DNA from 2 places in the Paenibacillus sp. 4624 genome. Region 2 is predicted to be linked to the other one. Evidence: a T-box and tRNA genes for the amino acid it is inferred to sense, from the RefSeq annotation. Region 2 holds a T-box; the other holds one or more tRNA genes.
The links. A T-box is a leader RNA that pairs with one kind of tRNA and senses whether it is charged. The one in region 2 lies ahead of ABIE27_RS27300 (valine--tRNA ligase), so its partner is inferred to be a tRNA-Val.

Region 1: it has a tRNA-Val gene. The T-box ahead of ABIE27_RS27300 (valine--tRNA ligase) is inferred to sense a tRNA for this amino acid. The anticodon was not compared.

What each region holds. Positions count from the first base shown of each region.
Region 1 is NZ_JBNDJR010000001.1:702,192-712,085, forward strand. It holds gene ABIE27_RS03175 (RHS repeat-associated core domain-containing protein) at 1-2,654, shown strand, start outside; gene ABIE27_RS03180 (magnesium and cobalt transport protein CorA) at 2,667-2,954, shown strand; gene ABIE27_RS03185 (hypothetical protein) at 3,119-3,253, opposite strand; gene ABIE27_RS03190 (ribbon-helix-helix protein, CopG family) at 3,811-3,990, shown strand; gene ABIE27_RS03195 (DUF6809 family protein) at 4,130-4,423, shown strand; gene ABIE27_RS03200 (manganese catalase family protein) at 4,670-5,572, opposite strand; gene ABIE27_RS03205 (hypothetical protein) at 5,916-6,179, shown strand; gene ABIE27_RS03210 (DUF3889 domain-containing protein) at 6,237-6,566, shown strand; gene ABIE27_RS03215 (hypothetical protein) at 6,783-7,010, shown strand; gene ABIE27_RS03220 (hypothetical protein) at 6,994-7,275, shown strand; gene ABIE27_RS03225 (DUF3892 domain-containing protein) at 7,380-7,616, opposite strand; gene ABIE27_RS03230 (GNAT family N-acetyltransferase) at 7,772-8,215, opposite strand; gene ABIE27_RS03235 (hypothetical protein) at 8,609-8,881, shown strand; tRNA gene ABIE27_RS03240 (tRNA-Val) at 9,045-9,116, shown strand; gene ABIE27_RS03245 (recombinase family protein) at 9,370-9,894, shown strand, end outside.
Region 2 is NZ_JBNDJR010000016.1:24,872-34,765, forward strand. It holds gene ABIE27_RS27295 (bifunctional folylpolyglutamate synthase/dihydrofolate synthase) at 1-806, opposite strand, end outside; gene ABIE27_RS27300 (valine--tRNA ligase) at 895-3,558, opposite strand; T-box leader at 3,618-3,902, opposite strand; gene ABIE27_RS27305 (LysM peptidoglycan-binding domain-containing protein) at 4,070-5,608, opposite strand; gene ABIE27_RS27310 (RluA family pseudouridine synthase) at 5,808-6,728, opposite strand; gene hemL (glutamate-1-semialdehyde 2,1-aminomutase) at 6,725-8,029, opposite strand; gene hemB (porphobilinogen synthase) at 8,279-9,280, opposite strand; gene cobA (uroporphyrinogen-III C-methyltransferase) at 9,381-9,894, opposite strand, start outside.

The DNA of each region.
Region 1 (9,894 bases), on a different contig from region 2:
ACTTGATCTCTTCTACAGATGCAGAGCAGCGTACTACCAAGTATCGCATGGATGCGATAGGGCGTACCATTGAGGTAACGCAAACGGATGGAACAAAGCTCCGTGCGGATTACGATGATATCAACAATACGATCAAAGTGACGGACGAGTCGGGTCAGCAACGGATACAGAAATGGAGTTCACTGGGTCAGGCCATCGAGAATGGTTATTTCTCAGGAAACGGCTATGTAGTCTCTCAACGTACCGGATATGATCCGTATAGCCGGGCTGCCTGGACAGACGATGCCCTGGGCAACCGTACTCGTAATACGTACGATAACTGGAACCGTGTGGTGATGACCACCGGAGCTGATGGTACATCCATATCCATGAAATACGATGATGTAGCTCGTACAGCAACAAGTACGGATGCTGAAGGCTATATGCAGATTGCAACCTATGATAAGTGGGGCAAAGGCATCAAAACGGAAGAGAAAACGCAGCTGGATCAGGTCCTCCGAGTATTGGAGAAAAACAAATACGATAACATCAGCGGTCAAACGCTGGAGCAAACCGATGGTAATGGCAATGTGACTGCATTCAGTTATGATGTCGTGGGCCAGCTCCGCCAAGTGACCAGCGCCAATGGAGAACAGACACAATATAGCTACGACTTGGCAGCTAATCTAATTAAGACAATTGATCCAGCAGGTAACGTGAAAGAAAATACGTATGATCAGCTGAATCGCCGCCTTCAGACAAAAGACAAGTCAGGTAATATCACGAAAAGTTACTATACACCTGGTGGTAACTTGACAAAATATGTGGATCGTAATGGAAATACATTCACATATGACTATGATCTGCGTGGTAACTTGCTCCGTAAAGTGAGCTCGGACGAAACGATTAGTTTCGCTGTCGATGCCGTCGGTAAACGTATGAGCATGACAGACCGTACGGGTACGACAGGGTATCAATATGACCCAGCAACGGAACAATTGACACGACTAACCTATCCCGATGGGCTGACGACTGAGTTCACTTATGATCTCAATGGTAACCGTACGGAGATCAAAGGGCCATTTGGCAATACAGTTTACAACACGTATGACGCAATGAATCGAATGACCTCGGTGGGAACGGTGAAGAATGCACCGGATGCGCAATACACATATTATCTGAATGGACTATTTAAATCAACTCAATCACTGAATGGTGTAAATGAACGCAAAACGTATAACGGTCTGGATCTGGTGGGGCTTGAGCAAGTGCGAGACCAAGCTACACTAGGCCTGTACAACTACAGTTATGATAACAACAAAAACATAACAAAGCGTGTGCAGCAGGGGATTGAGGACGGCTTTACGTATGACCAACTGGACCGGATAGCAACGTCGAGTGGTAATAACGAAAAGTATACGTACGATAAACAAGGCAATCGCCTAACGATGCAGTCGGACAAAGAAGTTAACGTAGTTAACAGCGAATATCAATACGATAACCGTGATCGATTGACTCAAGTCACTACAGATACGGCAAAAGTGGGATACCAGTACAACGGTGATAACCTGCTTGTCGAGCGTACAGAGAATGGTGTCACTACGCGTTACTATTATGATGATGGCGCTCAGATTATTGCCGAAGCTGAAGTGCGCAACGGTACGCCAGAACTCAAAGCGAACTATATACGTGGTGCTAAGCTGGAAGCGATCGCCTATGCAGACGGTAGTAAAGCATATGTTCAGAGTAATGGACACGGAGATATTACCGAGCTGCGGGATGTCAATGGCGTATTACTGAACAAGTATCAGTATGACATGTGGGGCAATCTGGAGTCCAAGGAGGAGAAGGTCCATAATCCGTTCCTGTACTCTGGTGAGTTATGGGATGATGCAACACAATTGCAGTATTTACGGGCGAGATGGTATGATCCAAACACAGGAAGGTTTATTAACGAGGATACGTTTGAGGGTGAACTGGACGATCCACTGAGTTTGAATCTGTATGCGTATGTGAAGAATAATCCGCTGAAATATATCGATCCAAGCGGGCATTGGAACGAAAAATACGGTTGGAATTATACCATTAATGAAATGAAAAATAAATGGTCTGTTGCTAGTACAAAGTCGGAAAGGGACTACTGGTCAAATCAAGCAGAAGGTATTAGAAATCAAGCTAGAGCAGCTGGGTATTCCAATTCAGATATAATGCAATCAAGTGACAAAATGATTCCAATGGATCAAATTTTAAAACAAGCCCACATGAAGTTTCCAGTACTCAGTTTTATTCAAGGGTTTACTAAAGATTTGGCGAATTATGTAGAGAATCATCCAGGTGAAGGGGTAGCAGTATCATCTGGAATGGGGATATTTAAGGCTGGGAAATTTACCAAACTAGAGCAGGGACTGAATTTTACAGTTACTACAACTGCTCGAATGGAAACTGCCGCAAGATTTGTACCAGTCCAAACATTAGCGTCTGCTATAAAATATGGTAAAGAAATGAGTGATCCGAAAGGATCTACTGCTAAGATGTTTTACACTATAATGTATAAAAATAATCAAGCTTACAATCTGGAAGTTTTATATGATAAAGCATCAAATACAGTGTATCATTTTGTTTATACAAGAGATCCGATGCAAAGAGCCGGACTTCCAGGAATACCTAAAAAATGAGGTGAGCTTCTAATGCCAACAGAAAAAGGTCCAAAAGAAAGACTATACTGGTTAATGAGGTTATTGCTGGATAATGAAATTGAAGCTTCTAACTTTTGTGATGAATTCTATGCTACGTATGAACATGATCTAAATGAACCCTTAACATCTGAAGAAAAATCATATTTTATGTTGATTTCAAAAGAAGGATCTAGATTCTCTGAATTTACCGATGACTTGATAAATTATCCGAATGTGTACGTTACTGAACACGAAATAAGAAAATTAGTAATGGAGGCTTTAGAAGTATTACAAAATTGAATGTTCAGAAAATAACTACAAATTAAAGTTTTATTGAACTTAGCCCCAGAAAATAATCTGGGGCTATTTTTATGTGCAAAGGGTTTATTTCGCCCGTACTAGCTAACTTGTATCTCAATGAGTTAGACTGGGAAGTTGGAGGAACAAGGTAGTCGATTTGAGCCCTATGCCAATGATTTTCTGTTGCGCTCCTCAATCTCCGTGAGGACGGGAATCAGCTGGTTGGCATGGTGAATTCGGGCATTGTCCAAGATCATCACCATTTTGCCTGTGAGGAACTCGTCTACAACTTTTTTCAAGAAACGTAGAAATGTTTCTGCTGTTTACTGCTCATCTTCCCGCCACACAAACTTGCCTGCTTAGTAGTCCAAGGTTGCCAGTAGTTTGACTCCTCGATGCTTACCTGTGAATGGAATTATACGTTGCTTGCCGTGGAGAAACCACGTTTTCTGAATCACTATGTAGTCACAAATCATGGATTCATCTTCAAAAAGGACGTGCTGAATTTCATCCTTGAACACTCGTTTTTAAGTCGGGAAACGTTGACTCTGTATAAATTCGTTGTTTTTCTTCGCTCTCTGCTGCTAAGGTATACGTTGATTTGTGTAACTTAGTCCCTGGCAATGCATCATTTTGAAAATACCACGAAGCGTATATGTGACTCCAATAAATATCTTTTTTTCAGCAGGTTATCTATCATATCACGCGTGTTGAATAACCAATAAAAGGTAGAAAAAGAACCGCAACCTCGGTAAAAAGTTTGTCCCCCTACAAACTTTGAAACGGCAGGTTATTTACATTGACTTTTTGTCCTGACAATAATATATTATTGTCAGGACAAAAAGGAGGTGGAGCAATGTCCTCCAAAAAGATGGGGCGTCCTAAATCTGATAACCCGAAGAGCAAAACGATTGAGATCCGTGTCGATGAGGAAATTCTGAGCAAGCTTGATGTTGCGGCTGAGAAGCTGAATACGAACCGATCTGCTATCGTTCGCAAAGGGATTGAGAAGATTTACGACGAGCTCCAAAAATAAAAAAGAAGCAGCGCTTGTCCCACGAAGAACACGCTACTTCTATTCAGCAATCACTACGAATTAGCAACTGCATAAATATCCTACCATGTGCAGAACGCTCATTCAAGTGAGGTATGAGTTAATTTATAGGAGGGTACACATGAATTCGATATTGGAAGCACTTTATAACGGACGACTTCGCCCGGATGAGATGATGATGCCGATACATCCTGAATACCAAGCGTTAGGGCGGCAGATTGCAACTCTGACAGAGCAGTGGAAGAAGCGTTTAAGCGAGCATGAATTTCTTGAGCTTGAACAGTTATTTGACTTATGTGGTAGATGTGAGGGGATGCATACGGAAGCTGCTTTTGTACAAGGTTTTCGTCTAGGTGCAAACATGCTGATTGAAGTCATGAGTCATCGTGAGGAATCGGTGTTGGAGTTTAACTAGGCTTACCTATGTGAGCGGAGATCAGGTTTACTTTTACAGCTAAATTTTTGGGAAACCCGAGACACAACATACTCATTTTGAATCATAAATTGAACATAAAATTGTTTATAACAAAGCCCTCAAACCTTCTCTGTGTTCAAGCAGTTGGGGTGAGGGCTTTAATTATACTTAGAGCTAACAGCATTTAGAATTTACAATTTATCTAGGAAAACAACATTCTAAACACTCAGCCGAACACTTGCCTTCTTAATCCGCAATATTCCCCGCCATTTTGAGACGACGAGCAATCTCCTTGAAGTCCTCGTGTGAGATGCCTGGCGCGAACTCTTCTTCCACCGCCGGAGCTTCCGGAATAGGAAAGCCTTGAGGGATGCCCTGAATGACTTCCAGAGGTTGTCCATCTTCGGGATGCGTGCCTTTCCAGATCTGGTCGATGGCATTGAAGTCTTTATCGCTGTAAGTGTACAGCTTGGTGTGAACGCCTTTTTCTTCGTATTTGCGAGCCTCGTTGAAGGCTTTGTTATCCAGAGAAGGGATCGGGATCAATTTGGTCACATTGACACCTGTCGCAATTTCAATGGCTTTAGCATAAGCCACCACGTGCACACCGCCGCGCACGAGCAGGAAACCGACAACTTCGCGGGCGGCAGGATGATCGGTCATTTCGTATACTTTCATCTTGTGCGTACGTGCCCCACATTCGAGGAAGAAATTATGCAACAAATCCTCGACCAGATTGCCACTGTTGAAGACATTGGCGCCTGTCCACGGATTGCCCATCGAATCAAAAGGCATCGCGCCTTGTGCGCCTGCCAGGAAATGATACGACAGTCTTGCATCCTTGACGGAACCCAGCGGTGTCTGATCAGGTTCTTTATATTCGGTTGATCCTCGGAGACAATGGTTAATCCCATGGGATACCAGCTCAACGTGTCCTAATTCTTCGGCCGTAATACTCATGACGAGGTCGTAGAATGGTTTTAGTTTTTCTTTGGAGCGAAAATTAAAGGATTGGTAGAGGTAGTTGTTCAGGGTAGACATTTCTCCAAATTTACCACCAAGCAATTCCTGTATGGCTGCTGCTGCATTGGGATCAGGCTTTTCGACGTTGGGAATTTCAATCAAAATTTCATCCAGACGTTTGAACATGCAGATATAACCTCCTCGAATATGGTGTGAAAATGGACTTGGGCGGACGTTGGATTCAGCTTGGTCAGTCAAGGCCCATTACACGGTCTATGGATTTTTTAAACAGATAAACTATGAAATGGGTCTAAAGGGGCATGTACTATCTGCTACGAATGTTTGAAGAACGTGGGGAATGGTTCACCGTTTGGTATTTCCATTTTCACAAATATTATGTACAATCATACAAGTTGTTCTATGTGTTACGCTGATCTTTGGTCATGGATTCGAAGTAGAAAGGAAGGAATACAGACATATGAAATCTAGATCGTTCCATATCATATCTTTAATGATGAGTTTAATCATAATGTTAACTTACATAAACAGTGCACATGTGTCGGCAAGCGGTGTGGGTAATGATGTTCAGGTGGATGAACAGACAAGGCAAATACTTATGGAGAAGTATGGTTTAGAGCCTACAGAAGAGTCCCGGGCACAGCAGCATTTTCTTTCCGGGGATTGGGGGATGAGCTTTAGTAATACTTCCGGGGTTGATCCGTTGGTTAAACTGATGCCGGTTGTTCCATTTTGGCTGTTGCCAGCGGTCTGGATTTTTCGAATCTGGGTGTAAAATGTAATCCGAACGGGCACGATATCAGCAAACACATTCTCCCAAGGAGTGAAATGCATGAGAGTGCTTATGATATCGATATTAACACTTGTTCTAGGTTTTGCAGGCATCCCAACGACCGTTTCGGCAGCAAGCAGCAACATTCCGGATTATGCGAAGTGGGGCATCATCGCCGTGAAGGAAACCCAAACGAAGTACAATGTCGACATCCTGGATTACAAACATATCGGCCGCTCGTCACTTAGCGCGAATCAGTCCAGAGAGCAGTTCAAGCTGTGGGTTCGTGCCAAAGACGGCAAGCAATTTGCTGTCTATGTTAATGTGGATTTTAATCCGAATACGCAACAGTTAAAAACAGTTCAATTTTCTGAATCAGACCGACACTAGCCGATGGGGTACCAGATTCTTATTCTCATTGTGCTTAGAGTAAATGGCCAGTCACCTTCAATATTCGATCTTCACCTGAAGAACCAGACTTCCGTCTTGCCCGGAGTATGTCTGGTTTTTTATTTTTTTGAAATTCCTTTTATTGTTATTGAATAAAGAACTTATGTTCGCATATAATAATGAATACAAACAAATGTTCTTATTGGAGGGATGATCATGCTAGGGAAGTATGTTGGCCAGATGGTGGAGCTTGTGTACATGGATCGTGCGGGACAGATTACGCAGCGGCAGATTCGAATCAACAGCATGCGAGGCGGAGTAATCCGGGCATCTGATGGCATGGAAGGGGTACCCCGGACTTTTCTGGAGCAAAATATTCTGGCATGGCGCCCTGTAACGGATCGGAATCGGAAGGGAGAATTGAAGTATGCTGAACGACTTTGAACGTAAAATTCTGCGCATTATTGTCAACTATGCAGGTCAGCAACGTCGAATTCCACGTATGGATGAACTGGAAACCAAGACAGGGCGCAACCCGGCACACATTCGGGAGTCACTACAGGCGCTTGAACAGAAAGGATATATCTCCTGGCCCCAACCATCTACGCTGGAAAGTATACAGATTTTGCAGGCCTGGGAGCAGGAAGCTAAGCCTGTGCGAAAAGCACAGCCTGCTGGCAATGCAGTAAAATATTTTACGGATTACTGATCCGTTGAGGGGCGAATAGTACGCCTAGGTGTAACAGACTTCTGCAGAAGTTACAGCAAAAACGCCAATCCGTAAGGATTGGCGCTGTATGGTGAATACATTTATCAGAAATTCGGAAGCTGGTCAAGGTTGTTGGTCGGGTCGCCGTCGGCATCGCCGCGAATATACATTTCTCCATCCTTGCCTTTGAATACATTCACACCAGCGATTGTTCCAGCCTTCACTTCGTTCAGAGCTTGCTGATAATCCAGAATACGGCCTGTCGATGTCTGGAAGGCGGTCAAGTCACCGTCACCATTCTTTTGTACTGCTGTGAACGTTTCGCGTGTTGTCTGATCCATCATGTCACACTCTCCTTCTATGACCAAATGGGAATAGGTTTACCCTGTTAGCCTGTCCGAATTGGAGAGAAGTATGCATTCTTTACAACATTCCACATTTCGAGAATAGCTGTGTAATGTATGTAGTGCCTGTGTTGTTGAGTTGTTCTGCTGGCCTACAAGCTTTTTCTCATACGGACATGTAGGATATCGGCATCGTAAAAAGGTTCTTCCGAAATCACTTCATAACCGAGTTTATCGTAAAATTTCTGCGCCTGACACTGGGCATCCAGGAGTGAATAGGTTAATCCAAGCTCACGAGCAAGCTCCTCCATCGCTAACAGGAGCACACGTCCATACCCAAACGAACGGTAGGACTCCAGTACAGCAATTCGCTGCATTTTGGCCGTATCTTTGCTGTAATAGATGAGACGCCCTGTGGCAACAGCCTGACCATCGGTATGAAGCAATACATGATGCACATCAGGACTGATAACATCGTATTGATCTATTTCGAGTTCTTCGGGCACTTGTTGCTCAATGACAAAAACCTGACGGCGAATCCCTAGAGCCTGTTTCAATTCTTCTTCTGTCGTGACATAACTAATTTCTGCTGCCAAATTCGATTCCTTCTTTCTGCTCCATGCGCACAAGTTCAGACTGCATTATACAAAAAAATGCTTTTCCTGTATAGTTAAGTTTGGTACATATTGGGACTTTGGAGGAGGAGGAGAGTCATGGGAATGGCGGCTATTATGACCATTACATTGCTTATGTCGGCGGGCATGATCGCTTTGTTATATTATGTGACCAAGAAGGCATACTCACGCAAATGGGATGAAGAAGAGTGAGAATATACTTCTGATAGGTACGGTCAGGGACATGGTTGATCGGAGATTGAACTGACATTAAATATATGGATACCAGTGGATCAATGTTTCTGATAAAGGCTCTAGATCTGTCTCTGCCATTTAAGGCAATAACTCACTGTTTCCCTGAGGGGAGTATACCTCTTGATTTACGGATTTGGAGTAGACGTCCATCCAGACAGGCAGCGATTCATTTTGTTGATTCGGTTGGTGCAAGTGCTGAAATTGTACTGTATGCTCGTCCCGTTCCAGCCTGCAACCAGTCAAGGTACAGGCGAGAATGAGCAAAACAGCAACATGAGTAGCAGTGAGCTTCCAGTATTTATTAAGTTGTTTATTGTTATGGTGTGGATTAAGCAATTGGTCAGTATTTTTATTCATCATCACTATACATTCTCCTATTGCAGAATATTGTAAGCTTTCCATTATTGTGCTCCAATATGGATGATTTAAAACCAATTTAATGATTGACAATGAACACGTTTACTTGGTATGATACTGTTACTTCATTGGATTTTGATTTATATATGAGTCGGCAAATTGAATCAAAAATTGTAACTATATATAATCTAGTTAATGAAGGGCGATAGCTCAGCGGGAGAGCATTATCTTGACAGGGTAAGGGTCGTGGGTTCGATCCCCACTCGTCCTATACATAAAACAATATTTTACAGCCGAGACAGCCTTTAAACGGCTGTTTTTTGCTTTATCTTAATTGAAATGAAAAACTATTATCTAGAAAGATAACTGAATATGGTACGAACCAGAAGACTACCTACAAAAATATGGGGTGGTCTTTAATATATTTTATTGATTTAATGCTATAGTCGAAGTACTAGTTAATTATAAAGCAGTTATAGAGAGTTCTGAATATATAACAGAAAAAAGATATGGTGGTGAATTAATTGAAGCAAATTAAACGGGTTGCAACCCTATATCGTGTATCTACAAAAGGACAGTTGGATGGAAATGATATACCAATGCAGCAGCGAGCTTGTAGAAGAATGATTGAAAGGCAGGAGGGGTGGAAGTTAGTAAAAGAATATTCTGAAAGAGGAGTCTCAGGGTTCAAAGTATCTGCTTCCAACCGAGATGTAATTAAACAGGCTAAAGATGACGCTGAAAATGGATTATTCGATCTACTGCTAGTATTCATGTTTGATAGATTAGGTAGAAAAGATGATGAGACACCATTTGTACTTGAGTGGTTTGTAAACAGAGGAATTGAAATGTGGTCTGTAATAGAAGGGCAACAAAAAATTGAAGTAAATGCAGATAAGGTGATTAACTATCTTAGATTCTGGCAGTCGAGCGGAGAAAGTAGAAGAACTTCTAATCGCGTGAACGAAAAGCATATGCAAATGGTGGAAGATGGCATATTTAGAGGTGGCGGTATACCATATGGGTATAGAAGTGTTGATTCCGGCAAA
Region 2 (9,894 bases):
TGCATGCGAATGTGAATATGGAGATCTCGGAATGGGCCGGTAAATTGAAGGCTTTGCCCCTCCTTACCGCTTTCCAGTCTTCGGTAGGAAAATTGATCTCCAGCCAAATATACCGTGGACCGCAGTTGCTTCGCCCTCTCCTGAATAACCTTTACGGCTTCAGGTTGTACGGCACAAGTCACCACAGGTACTCCTGGCTTAATAATGCCTGCCTTTTCCCATGCAATCTGCTCAACAGTATCTCCAAGCACATCCGTATGATCCATTCCGATATTGGTGATGACGGACACAACGGGAGTGACAATATTCGTTACGTCCATCCTTCCCCCAAGCCCAGTCTCCCATACTACAATATCGGGATAACAGACCTCCGCATAATATAGCAGTGCTAATGCCGTCGATACTTCAAACATCGTTGGTGATCCGAGCGGTGTTGATGCCATCTCTGTCACGAGAGGACGCAAACGATTCGACAGTTTTAACAATGTCTCTTCTGGGATGTCTTCACCGTTATATTGAAAACGGTTTGTAAACTTGGTGATATAAGGTGATGTATACGTTCCAACGTCATATCCCGCTTGGAGCAGTACTGACGTCAAAAAAGCGCAAGTCGAACCTTTACCGTTCGTTCCCGCGACATGAATGAATTTGAGCCGTTGGTGCGGATTGCCAAGCTGTGACATCAGGCTCTCGATACGTTCAAGCCCAGGCCTGATACCAAAAGGAATAAGGCCATTGATCCAGTCCACGGCCTCGTCATACGTCTGTAAAGGAGTAGCTTTATCTGTCCCGTTTAATTCCGTCATCTGATTCACCTTCGGTTCCCTGTTTGATTGAAGATTGAAAAAAGCAGCCGGATGGCGCCAAAAGCGTTCCATCCGACCCTTTTAGGTATTACCCCTTGAGCTCTTTGATTCGTGCGATGACTTTATCCCGTTTATCCGAATAATCCGCTTGTTTGGCGCGTTCTTCCTCGATAACTTTAGCCGGAGCCTTCGCTACGAATCCTTCATTCGCCAGTTTTTTCTCCACGCGAAGTACTTCACCTTCAAGGTTCTGAAGTTCTTTCTCCAGGCGAGCGACTTCCTGCTCAATATCAATCAGACCTGCGAGCGGCAAGTACAATTCTGCTCCCGTGATGATCGCTGTCATGGCTTTGTCTGGTGAACTCAGATCCAATCCGCTCTCGAATTCGGATGTATTACAGAAACGTTTGATGTAATGACTGTTGCGTTCGATAATACTAGATGCCTCATCATTGTTCGCTTTGACCATTAATTCGATCTTTTTGCTCATCGGCACATTCACTTCGGCACGGATGTTCCGAACAGCACGAATGGTATCCATCAGCAGGTTCATCTCCGCAACAGCTCCCGGATTCTCCAGCGCAGGGTCGTATACTGGCCAGGAAGCAAGTGTAATCGTTTCTCCTTCATGAGGCAGATGTTGCCAGATCTCTTCAGAGATGTACGGCATGAACGGATGAATCAGGCGCATGGTCTGATCCAGAACATAAGCCAGCACCGATTGTGTTTTCTTCTTGGCAACCGGATCTTCTCCGTAGAATGACAGCTTGGCGAATTCGATATACCAGTCACACAGATCATCCCAGATAAAGTTGTACAATACACGACCTGTTTCCCCAAACTCATACGCATCGATTAGACGCGTAATATCTCGGGAAGTTTCGTTCAGGCGGTGCAAAATCCAATAATCCGCTGTGCCAAGCTCGCCGCTGATGTCACGATCTGCATAAGTGAAACCTTCCAGATTCATCAACGCGAAGCGGGAAGCATTCCAGATTTTGTTTGCAAAGTTACGTGCCTGCTCCACCCGCTCCCAGCGGAAACGCAAATCCTGTCCCGGTGTACTGCTGGTCGAGATCATGTAACGCATTGCATCTGCACCGTACTTCTCGATAACATCCAGCGGGTCTACACCGTTCCCAAGAGACTTAGACATTTTACGTCCATCAGCATCACGCACAAGACCATGCATCAACACATCCTTGAACGGAATTTCATCCGTAAACTCCAGGGCAGTGAAGATCATACGCGCCACCCAGAAATAAATAATGTCATAACCTGTAACGAGTACATTTGTTGGATAATAACGCTTCAGGTCATCTGTATTTTCAGGCCAGCCTAATGTAGAAAACGGCCATAATGCCGAGCTAAACCACGTATCCAGAACGTCCTCATCCTGTTTCAACTTGCGCCCTGCATATTCAGGCAATGTTGTTGGATCTTCCGCGGATACAATCACTTCACCTGTTTCTTCGTCGTACCAGGCAGGAATACGATGTCCCCACCAAAGTTGACGGGAAATACACCAGTCACGAACGTTCTCAATCCAATTCAGATACGTTTTCTCAAAGCGATCCGGAACAAAGTTAACACCTTCGCCGCTTTGCTGCTTTTTGATTGCTCTCTCCGCGAGTGGTTTCATCTCTACGAACCATTGTGTGGACAAGTATGGCTCTACTACTGCTCCCGTGCGCTCACTATGTCCAACCTGATGCATATGATCTTCAATGTTAATCAGGACACCTTGCTCTTTCAAATCTGCCACAATCTGTTTGCGGCAGTCGCTACGATCCAGCCCCTGATATTTGCCAGCTTCAGCATTCATTGTTCCACTTTCATCCATAACAGTAATTTGAGGCAAGTCATGACGTAAACCTACTTCAAAGTCGTTCGGATCATGCGCAGGTGTGATCTTCACTGCACCGCTGCCGAACTCTTTGTCTACGTAGTCATCGGCAATGACTGGAATCTCACGACCGATGATTGGCAGTACCAGTGTTTTACCGATCATGTCTGCATAACGCTCATCTTTAGGATGAACGGCAACAGCCGTATCACCCAGCATCGTTTCAGGACGTGTCGTTGCCACAGTAATGTGACCACTCCCGTCTTTGAGCGGATAACGCAGATGATAGAGATGACCTTGGACTTCTTTATATTCAACCTCAATATCCGAGAGCGCTGTACGATTCACCGGATCCCAGTTAATGATGCGTTTCCCGCGATAAATGAGACCTTTCTCATATAACTGCACAAATACTTTACGCACCGCTTTGGACAGACCCTCATCCAGCGTAAAACGTTCACGGGAGTAGTCGAGAGACAACCCCATTTTGCCCCATTGCTGACGAATCGTTGTAGCGTACTGGTCTTTCCAATCCCACACTTTCTCCAGAAACTTCTCACGTCCAAGATCATAACGTGTCAATCCCTCTTCACGAAGCTTCTGTTCCACTTTCGTCTGGGTTGCAATTCCTGCGTGGTCAGAACCTGGCAGCCAAAGTGCGTCATATCCCTGCATCCGTTTTGTACGAATAAGGATATCCTGCAGGGTAAAGTCAAGTGCATGACCAATGTGAAGCATACCCGTTACGTTCGGGGGTGGAATTACAATGGTATATGGCTCGGCATCCTTGCGTTTACCCGCCTGGAAATACCCGCGCTCCGTCCAGGTGGAGTACCATTTATCTTCTGCCGCCTTCGGATCGTAAGTCGTCGGCATTTCAGCTGTTGCTTTTTTTTGTTCAGACATGTGTCATTCCTCCGTTACGTCATCTTCATCGCTAAAAAAACAAAAAAACCTTTCATCCATCAAAGGACGAAAGGTTAGCTTTCGCGGTACCACCTTTGTTTCACGCTGATAACAGAGATTATGGTTCGTGCTCTGAATCTGATGGCGTGACACTTCAAGCAGATAACGGCTGCGACCGGCCTATCCTACCTCCGAGGTTAATGAATGTATTACATCCACCTCCAGTACTCAAACAGGCAACTCCCGGGCGACTTCGATCAGTTGGTTCCTGCGGAATCTCACAGCGCATCGATCCCACTCTCTGAAAGGTCATACTGTCTACTACTCCCGATCCACGTCATTATTCAAAAAATCCTAAACACATCATACCTTGCTCGTGCGTGATAGTCAACCTGACAACAGCGGAACGAGGATATTTGATAATCATCATGTTGAAAAACAAGTACAACCCGCAATCCCTATCAGGAATTACGGGCTGTTTCGATATAATACGGTATGCTGAACTGAGTGACTAAGGAATGTATAGAATCTGTCCTTCTTCAACAACCTGTTCAGTCAATCGATTATATAATTGAAGTTCTCTGGTGCTAAGCTGATACCTGTCTGCAATGGCATCGAGTGTTTCTTCGCGCTGTACGATGCACAGTTTGACTTTTCGGAAAGGCGTCTGATCCACAATCGTACCCAGAAACAGATTTTTCCACTCCACATCTTCTGCCTGACGATCCTCTAACGGAACGACTCCATCTGAGATCTCCTCACTGCGCTCACCCTCAACTTCACGCACGGCCCGACCGGATGATAATAGGGAAGAAATGCCCACGCCTTCTTCTTCTCTTCGTGATGATTCTTTCTTGCTACCAAAAGCAACCTTAAGCTCCGGCTTGTCTTCCGCCTCAGCTATCGCTTCTGGGAGAGATTCCTCATTCTGTAACAGCGTGGCTTCCTCTGCCACTTCCAGTGAAGGCCGATCTTCTTCGGGCTGAGCCGTTTCAGATGCAGCAAATACATCTTGCCAGTTCTCAGTCTGCGGCTGTGCCGAAGCATTCGAAGTGAACTGTTCTCCTTGCGAACCACCTGACCGTGCTTCTTCAAAGTGCCATACCTCAGGCGTGTTCTCTTCTAGAGGTTTCCATGTCGCTTCAGAACGCGCTTGCTCAGAAGCCTCTGAACTCCATGATCCTGAATTTTCGGATACACTATTTACCGAAGGTTCAGACCATGCAGAGGTTTCATCCTCTATCGGAAGCAATGGCTCCGCTTCAGGATAAGAAGCTAATCTGTCAGCCGTTTCAGCCATGAATGACGAGATTGGGGAAGGGACTTCTTCCTGTGAGGGTAAAATCTCCTCATTCGAATCAGGCAATCTATTTTCATCCGATTCATTCGTTGAAGCAACATCAGATGTTAACGGCTCGGCGGATGATTGATTCCAGTAAGCTTGCGATAATTCTTCATATCCTGATTGCTGTTCCATTCTTGGAGACAAATCAGCAGATTCCGGAGAACCATATGCGACAAGCTCAGCCGCATTCACCAGCTCTTGCTCTTCGTTACGCAACCCGGCTTGTTCCGACAGCTCGGACTGCTCTGTCTCACTCCATTCGTTCTCCCTGCTGTCAGGCTGAGCCTCGTGAGAATGAACAACCGTGAATTCATCTGCTGACCACACTTGTGGCTCTTCTACCGGGAAACCTTCAATCCCTCGTAGGGACAGTACACCTGTAATATTCAGACTTCGGCTGGATAACAGGTCTACATCAAAATTTTCAATCTCAATTGAAATATCATCAATGGATCTAACCCGGTTTAATGGCACGGTAATTTCGACTGGAATAAAATGCTTTAACTCCTCCGAATCCTCGCTCTCCCCCCGGTACGTTCCTGTAAGTAACAGATGCCCCCTCAAGGTGGCATGGTCGTCCTGTCCAATCACCTGAATACGCGGATAGAGTTCAATTTCCTCCAGTTCCTCAATGGCAGGCACTCCCTCAGACAAATGAACGCGCTCATAAATATCGAACCGCAAACCATATGGTTGATTCAACAAAGGTGGCGTCCTCCTTTCGGCATATGTTCACCATGATCCTTCTCATGGGACTGATCCATGGTCCAATCCTTCGTTACCCATCTATATGCCTGAACCGGGGTGGGCATGCCACCTTTGTTGAAAAAATCCGTTATGGTTACTGCATTTTTGGAGAGCCGAGGAAGCCGAAAACAAAAAAAACAGACCCACTAGATCTAGATCAGGTCTGTCCTTCTACGCTATGACTCTCCCTCGCTGCCAATTGTTCAAAATCCGCTGGCCACGGGTCTTGTACTTTAATTAAAACTCCGGTTAAAGGATGGTTAAAGCTCAGCACTTCGCCATGCAATGCCTGCCTGCCAATGATGTCGGAGCGCCCCCCATACAATTTGTCACCAATCAGAGGATGACCGGCATAGCTGAGGTGCACGCGAATCTGATGTGTACGCCCCGTTTCCAGCTTCAGACGTACGAGTGTTGCCCTGTCCCATACATGCACGATGTCGACATGAGTAATCGCATCCTGCCCTCCTTCGGAGACACGTCTGCGTTGCTTGTGATGCCTGTCTTTACCGATCGGTGCATCAATCCTGCGGAGATCACTGGGTACTTGTCCGCCTGTGATGGCAACATACTGACGATCGATCGCTTTCCGGCGCATCGCTTCATCCAGTTTGGCGAGCGCAAAAGCATTTTTGGCATATATAACAGGGCCGGTTGTATCTTCATCCAGACGATGAACATGACGCACACTGGTCTCGATCCCATTGATCTCATAATACGAAGCTACCGCATGATCCAGCGTAATGACCTGTTCTTCACGGCCTCCATCCGGATGAAGCTTCATCCCAGCCGGTTTGTGCACGACGAGACAGAAATCATCCTCATACAGTACATCCAGATCAGCCCAGCGTGGCTCCACACCCAGCGGTTGCACAGCAAAAAGGGCCAGCCGAAGCCGGTCCCCTGCTAGCTGTACTCCCTGGGTTGCCTTGAGCTGGCGCAGCAGCTTCTCCGGGAACTCGAGTTCAGACAGGAGCCACTGTTCAGCAGCAGCTTGTCTGTCCTCTTTTCCAGTCACCGCCTTGCCTGGCATCAGCTCAAGCCATTGACCGCGACGTTTCCAGCTTTTTATACTCATAGCGACTGCAAAGCCTTACGGTTGGCCTCAATGGTATCCTCGATATCCTGCTCCGTATGCACACCGGACACAAACATCCCTTCATACTGGGACGGCGCCACGCTAACGCCTTGATCAATCATCGCTGCAAAATAACGGCGGAACTGATCCAAATTGCTTTCTTTGGCAATATCATAATTCGTTACCGGTACAGCACTGAAGAATGGGCACACCATTGAACCGACACGGTTAATCGTTACCGCCACACCTGCTTCTGCTGCATTTTTTTCGAATCCAGCCTGCAAACGTGCAGACAACATCTCTAGACGATCATAAACTTCCGGTGTCAAAAGTTTCAGTGTCGTGTAACCTGCGGCCATAGCCAGCGGATTACCACTTAGTGTACCAGCCTGATAGATTGGACCTGTCGGTGCAATCTGTTCCATAAGATCCCGGCGACCGCCATATGCTCCTACAGGAAGACCACCGCCGATGACTTTACCCAGACACGTTAAATCCGGTGTAACGCCAAATCGACCTTGTGCACAGTGAAGTCCTACACGGAACCCCGTCATAACCTCATCAAAGATTAGCAGGCTTCCATACTCCGTGGTCACACTACGCAATCCTTCCAGAAAACCAGCAGCTGGAGGTACGACACCCATATTACCAGCAACCGGCTCCACGATCACACCCGCAATTTCTTCTCCAAATCGTTCAAACGCAAGACGCACGGACTGCAAATCATTGTAAGGAACGGTGATGGTATTTAAAGCCACACCTTCAGGCACTCCAGGACTGTCCGGCAATCCCAGGGTGGCTACCCCTGATCCAGCTTTGATCAGTAAACTGTCTGCATGACCATGGTAGGAACCTTCAAATTTCAAAATCTTACTGCGTCCCGTAACCCCGCGCGCCAATCGAATGGCACTCATCGTTGCTTCCGTACCGGAATTCACCATGCGCACGATATCGATGGAAGGCACACGCTCACACACCAGCTTCGCCATCTCTGTCTCAAGCAGGGTTGGCGCACCAAAGCTTGTGCCTTTAAGAGCTGTCTCCCGGAGTGCTTCCACAACTTCAGGATGAGCATGTCCCATAATTAGCGGTCCCCATGAACCTACGTAATCGATGAACACATTGCCATCAATATCGTAAATTTTGGAGCCCTCACCGCGCTGGGCATAGATCGGCGTGAGTCCGACGGATTTGAACGCCCGAACCGGACTGTTCACCCCTCCAGGTATGTACTGCTTGGCTTCCTCAAATGCGCTGCGTGAGCGCTCATCATTGCGACGATTGCCTTGTTGTGCAGTCATGAACATCCTCCTTAAAGTAAAGGCCTTGCTTGCAGAGAGAGCAATGCAATTAATGACTAGATAAGTTGAACTAAAGATGTTTACACGGACACTCCGAGTTTCCAGTTTTTTTCTGTCCTCTCCGTTTCAGTGTAAACTGAGCCGTTCAACTTATATAGTCTGCTGCATCTGTCTCTTAAAAAAGCAAGGCCTATGGGTTTATTTGTATAAATACAAACGATTTATAGTTACTCGTTGGTAGTCATTGGTTTACTTTTCAGCCAGCCACCTTGATGCATCTTTAGCGTAATACGTAATAATCATATCTGCTCCAGCACGTTTCATGCTAAGTAAGATCTCCATGGCTACTTTTTTCTCATCAATCCATCCTTGAATTGCCGCTGCCTTTACCATTGCATACTCCCCGCTTACATTGTAAGCCACGAGCGGAAGATCAAACTGATCCTTGATGGTACGCATAATATCGAGATAGGATAGCGATGGTTTCACCATCAGCATGTCCGCCCCCTCCAGCACATCCGTCTCCGCTTCGCGCAACGCTTCTCGAGCATTCGCCGGGTCCATCTGATAGGATTTCCGGTCACCGAATTGCGGTGTGGAATCTGCTGCTTCACGGAATGGGCCATAGAATGCTGAAGCGTATTTGACGGAATAAGACATAATCGGAATATGATTAAATCCATTCTCATCCAACCCCGCACGAATGGCCTGTACAAATCCATCCATCATATTTGAAGGTGCGATAATATCTGCGCCTGCCTTGGCTTGCGATACTGCCGTTTTCACAAGCAGCTCCAAGGACTCGTCATTCAGAACATCGCCGCAGATATGTCCATCAATCTCCGTAGTATGAACCATGCCGCAGTGACCATGATCGGTGAATTCACATAGACAAGTGTCTGCAATCACCAGCAATTCGGGATACCAGGATTTGATCAATCTCGTTGCTTCCTGCACAATGCCATCCTCTGCAAAACCGGATGAACCCACACTGTCTTTTGTTTCCGGAATCCCGAACAGCAGTACAGCCGGAATGCCAAGCTCTGCAATTTCTTTGACTTCTTCCCGCAGACGGTCAAGGGAGAAACGAAATACACCCGGCATTGATTTAATCTCGGACTTTACATTTTCACCGTATGTGACATAGATCGGTTGAATAAAATCATCCACAGTCAAGTGTGTCTCTCTCACCATGTTGCGAATGCCTGCCGATTGACGTAAACGGCGATGACGTACGATTGGAAAACCCATCTACCCTATACCTCCTAAAATTTCATTTTGTAAAAAGGGAAGCGCGCTGGTTCTTCTCGAATTCAGCACGCTTCACATATTCAGCCGCAGCTAATCCACCTTAATTGTTGACAGCACTGACACTGCCAGCACGTTTCCACTCACACAAAACATCGATCAGGCTAGTCATTGTGGCTTCCTTCGCCATCAAAGTGACCTCCAGCCCGGCAGCCTCTGCAGTCTTGGCAGTAACCGGACCAATACACGCAACCTCTACTCCCTTCAGCAACGGCAACGGATCTTCCACACCCATTCGTTTCAGCATATTCATGAAGTTCTTCACAGTAGATGAGCTGGTAAAGGTCACCGCATGAATACCGCCCTCTTCAAGCAGTTTGAGTAATTCGTCATCGTCCTCCCCTGCAAGAATGGTGTCATAGATGATCGCCTCGGTAACGTGCAGTCCTCGTTCTCTCAATTGCTCCGGCAACCACGACCGTGCGAGGTCCCCGTGTGGAATCAGCACGTTCTGGCCTGCCTTCAACTCACTTTCAAACGCTTCAAGCATGCCTTCCGCTTGAAAGGGCCCTTTGACAACTTCAGGTGCAATACCGTGCTTGCGCAGCGCTTCTGCC